Regions from separate parts of the Marinobacter sp. W-8 genome, predicted to be linked through region 2. Evidence: predicted binding sites of a transcription regulator. Region 2 holds the regulator's gene; the other holds the start of a gene.
The links. Region 2 encodes sigma-54, which starts transcription at its own class of promoters, with help from an activator protein. Its sites were predicted from a motif close to ANTGGCATNNANNTTGCTNT; they were not measured.
Positions count from the first base shown of each region.

Region 1: a site for sigma-54 is predicted at 911-930, ahead of glnK (P-II family nitrogen regulator). Genes of this name have one in related genera too.

Region 1 covers NZ_CP172297.1:464,152-466,349, reverse strand. Annotated here, with positions in the region: gene ACF8YQ_RS02070 (YifB family Mg chelatase-like AAA ATPase) at 1-343, opposite strand, end outside; gene ACF8YQ_RS02065 (accessory factor UbiK family protein) at 410-661, opposite strand; gene glnK (P-II family nitrogen regulator) at 1,040-1,378, shown strand; gene ACF8YQ_RS02055 (ammonium transporter) at 1,446-2,198, shown strand, end outside.
Region 2 covers NZ_CP172297.1:2,635,879-2,638,076, forward strand. Annotated here, with positions in the region: gene lptB (LPS export ABC transporter ATP-binding protein) at 1-276, shown strand, start outside; gene ACF8YQ_RS12205 (RNA polymerase factor sigma-54) at 465-1,994, shown strand; gene hpf (ribosome hibernation promoting factor) at 2,068-2,198, shown strand, end outside.

The sequences.
Region 1 (2,198 bases), 1.7 Mb from region 2:
GCGCACCATCCAGGGACAGTTCTCCGAGAAACTCGTGGCTTTCGAGGCTTTCGGGGGGAATCTGGCCGGAGGCTGCCAGGATGCCCAGGGCAATGGGCAAATCAAAACGGCCACCTTCTTTGGGCAGGTCAGCAGGCGCGAGATTGATGGTGATTCTACGGGCGGGGAATTCGAAACCGGCATTCAGCAGTGCACTGCGAACCCGATCCTTGCTTTCCCTCACTCCGGTTTCCGGCAGCCCGACGATGGATAATGCCGGCAGGCCACCAGACAGGTGCACCTCAACGGTAACCGGGGGAGCAGACACGCCAATGCTGGCGCGCGAATGGACAATAGCGAGCATGACAACCTTCCATGGCACAGAACAATCAGTCGTTGCGGGCAGCGACCCTGCCGCCCGGGCAAACCATCAGGAACTCTGGCGTTGCTCCAGTTCGGCAACACGTTTTTCCAGGGCCTCAACCTTTTCACGGGTTTTCATCAGGACCGCCTGCTGGGCATCAAATTCTTCCCGGGTCACCAGCTCCAGCCGGGACAGAACCGACATCACCGTGGCCCGGGCCTGGGTTTCAAAATCTTCCCGTGCTGCCCGAGCCATATCGGGAACAAACTGGCCAAACTGACCCTGCAACTGAGAAAAAATTTCCTGGGGCCCTTTCATCAATCACCTCTCGTATCGGTTTTTCGGCGATATCAGACTATTTTCCGTGTCGCCGGGGTGTTTGCGGGAGTGTATCACACCCTACCCCCTGCCATACTGTACCCGGTCGGCATTATAATGGCCGCGGCCGATGGCCCGACTGCGCTGTTTTGAGACAATCGCAGGCACAATGCACCACAACGGTGCGCCAAGCTGCGCCATTTCGGCACAGACAATAATTAAGAGTTTGTTTTAAAAGCTATTTTTTGCGTTGGCATACCCGATGCTAAAGCCCTCGTACGCAATCCGCACAATTGATGTGCGAGGTGGCAGCATCCCGAACTCAACAACCGGCCGACGGGCCCTCACTGTTGGGACGGCTTTACCAAGGAGAAAGCAATGAAACTTGTGACAGCGATCATCAAGCCTTTCAAATTGGATGATGTCCGTGAGGCACTATCCGAGATTGGCGTTCAAGGCGTAACCGTTACCGAAGTTAAAGGCTTCGGACGGCAGAAAGGCCACACGGAACTCTATCGTGGCGCGGAATACGTAGTGGATTTCCTGCCCAAGGTGAAGGTTGAAATCGCCATCGGCGACAACCTGCTGGACCAGGTCATCGAAGCCATCACCAAGGCAGCCAATACCGGCAAGATCGGCGACGGCAAAATATTCGTGACTGAACTGGAACAGGCTATCCGGATCCGGACAGGCGAAACCGGCGAAGAAGCGGTCTGATCCAGAACTGACACCTAGCCAACGCAAAAAACTTATAACTTGAAGAGCCTTGTGCGGAGGGCTTCCTATGGAAAGCAATCTCTTTCACCTGCAGTATGCAATAGATACCTTTTATTTTCTCGTGTGTGGCGCATTAGTCATGTGGATGGCCGCAGGCTTTGCCATGCTCGAGTCCGGCCTGGTGCGTGCTAAAAACACCACCGAAATCCTGACCAAGAACGTCGCGCTCTTTGCCGTGGCCTGCACCATGTACCTGGTGTGCGGTTACGCCATCATGTACGGCGGTAACGTCTTCCTCTCCGGCATCGCCGATGTGGACGTGGACGGCGTACTGGGTGACTTCGCCACCCGCGAAGACGGCTTCACCGGCGGCTCCATCTACTCGGCGGCCTCTGACTTCTTCTTCCAGGTCGTGTTCGTGGCCACCGCCATGTCCATCGTGTCCGGCGCGGTTGCCGAGCGCATGAAGCTGTGGGCGTTCCTGGTATTCGCGGTCTTCATGACTGGCTTTATCTACCCACTGGAAGGCTCGTGGACCTGGGGTGGCGCCGATGTGTTCGGTATGTACAACCTCGGTGATCTTGGCTTCAGTGACTTCGCCGGCTCCGGCATCGTACACATGGCAGGTGCCGCTGCGGCCCTGGCTGGTGTACTGCTGCTTGGCCCGCGTAAAGGCAAATACGGCCCCAACGGTGAAATCCGTGCCTTCCCGGGCGCCAACATGCCGCTGGCCGCTCTGGGTACCTTCATCCTGTGGATGGGCTGGTTCGGTTTCAACGGTGGTTCTGTACTGAAACTCGGCGACGTAGCCAGTGCCAAC
Region 2 (2,198 bases):
GCGCTGGCCATGGAGCCCGCGTTTATCCTGCTGGACGAACCCTTCGCGGGCGTAGACCCTATCTCCGTCAGTGACATCAAGCACATTATCCGGCACCTGCGGGATAAAGGTATTGGCGTATTGATTACCGACCATAACGTTCGGGAAACCCTCGACATCTGCGAGAATGCCTACATCGTTTCCGGCGGCCACATCATCGCCTCCGGCAATGCCGAAGCCATTCTGGCAAACCAGCAGGTGAAAGAAGTATATCTGGGTGATGAGTTCCGGCTCTGACCTGATAAAACTGGGTTTATCCGAGGTCTGATTGTTTTGATGATCTGTAGCAAGTAAACTCGGCAAAAAACTTGCTTATACTGTTCACAGACAATGGCAAGTAACCAGCGTACAACATTTTTTTCGGCCTGTGCGCCGGCAAAGCAACAACCGGGATGCCCACGAGTTATGGATCTTGAGCCATGGTTATGAAAGCCTCATTACAGCTTAAGCTGGGCCAGAGTCTGACCATGACGCCCCAGCTGCAGCAGGCCATACGCCTGCTACAGCTTTCTACCCTCGATCTCCAGCAGGAAATCCAGCAGGCGCTGGAATCCAACCCAATGCTGGAAACCTCAGAGGACGATGAGCACGCTGAAGGCGACGAGCGCGAAGAGCACGAGCACAGTGACGCTTCCAGCTCTGAGGCCAACCAGGACGACAGCCACCAGGACGCGAGCCCGGACTGGGACGAAACCGAGAACGGCCCTGACTGGTCGTCCGAGAACGATATTCCGGACAACATTCCCGATGATCTGCCAGTGGATACCGCCTGGGACGACATCTACCAGTCTGCCCCGGCTCCGGCCAGCAAAGGCGAAGACGAGCACGAATCGGATTTCGAAACCCGGAACTCGCCTACCGAAACCCTGCAGGATCACCTTGAGTGGCAGCTGAACCTGACGCCTCTGAGCGAGCGGGATCAGGCCATTGCCCACGCGCTGCTGGATGCTGTGGATGAGCGCGGCTACCTGACGTCTGACATTGAGGACATTCACGCAGGCCTGCTGGACGAAACCGAAGAAGACCCGTTGGAACTGGACGAAGTGGAAGCGGTACTCCACCGCCTGCAACACTTCGACCCGCCAGGCGTGTTCGCTCGGGATCTCCAGGAATGCCTGCTGATTCAGCTCAACCAGCTGCCACCGGATACCCCCTGGCTGCGCCAGGCGAGACTGGTGGTTACCCAGTTCCTGCATCTGCTTGGCAACCGGGACTACGCACAGCTGTTGCGCCGCAGCCGGCTCAAGGAAGACCAGCTGAAACAGGTACTGGCCCTGATCACGAGCCTGAACCCGCGCCCTGGCGATGTCGTGGACCGGGCCGAACCGGATTACGTTATCCCGGACGTTATCGTACGCAAACACGAAGGCCGATGGCGGGTTGAACTCAATCCGGAAATCGCTCCGCGTATCCGGGTGAATGCCAGCTACGCGTCACTGATCCGCCGGGCTGACAGCAGTGCCGATAACACCTACCTGCGCGACCAGCTGCAAGAAGCGAAATGGTTTATCAAGAGCCTGCAAAGCCGTAATGAAACCCTGCTGAAAGTTGCCACCCGCATCGTTGAACACCAGCAAGGGTTCCTGGATCAGGGCGAAGAAGCCATGAAGCCTCTGATCCTGTCTGACATTGCCCAGGCGGTGGAAATGCACGAGTCCACGATTTCCCGGGTTACCACCCAGAAGTACATGCACACGCCCCGCGGTATTTTCGAGCTGAAGTACTTTTTCTCCAGCCACGTCAGCACCGCCGAGGGCGGCGAATGCTCGTCTACAGCCATCCGGGCAATGATCAAGAAGCTGATTGCCGAGGAAACCCCGAAAAAGCCATTGAGCGATAGCAAAATTGCAGCCATGCTAGGGGAACAGGGAATCAACGTGGCGCGGCGTACCGTGGCCAAATACCGGGAGGCCATGCATATTCCTCCCTCGAACGAACGAAAACGCCTGGTTTAAACTTTCGCTGGTGCAAGATGCACTGGCATGCAAGCCGGCAAGCACGCCGGCAGTATGACAACAGGAGACGCCTATGCAACTCAACATTTCAGGCCATCACGTAGAACTGACTCCCGCTCTGAAGGATTACGTCAACACCAAGTTCGAGAAGCTGGAGCGTCACTTCGACCACATCAGTAACTGCCAGGTCACCCTGGAGGTCGA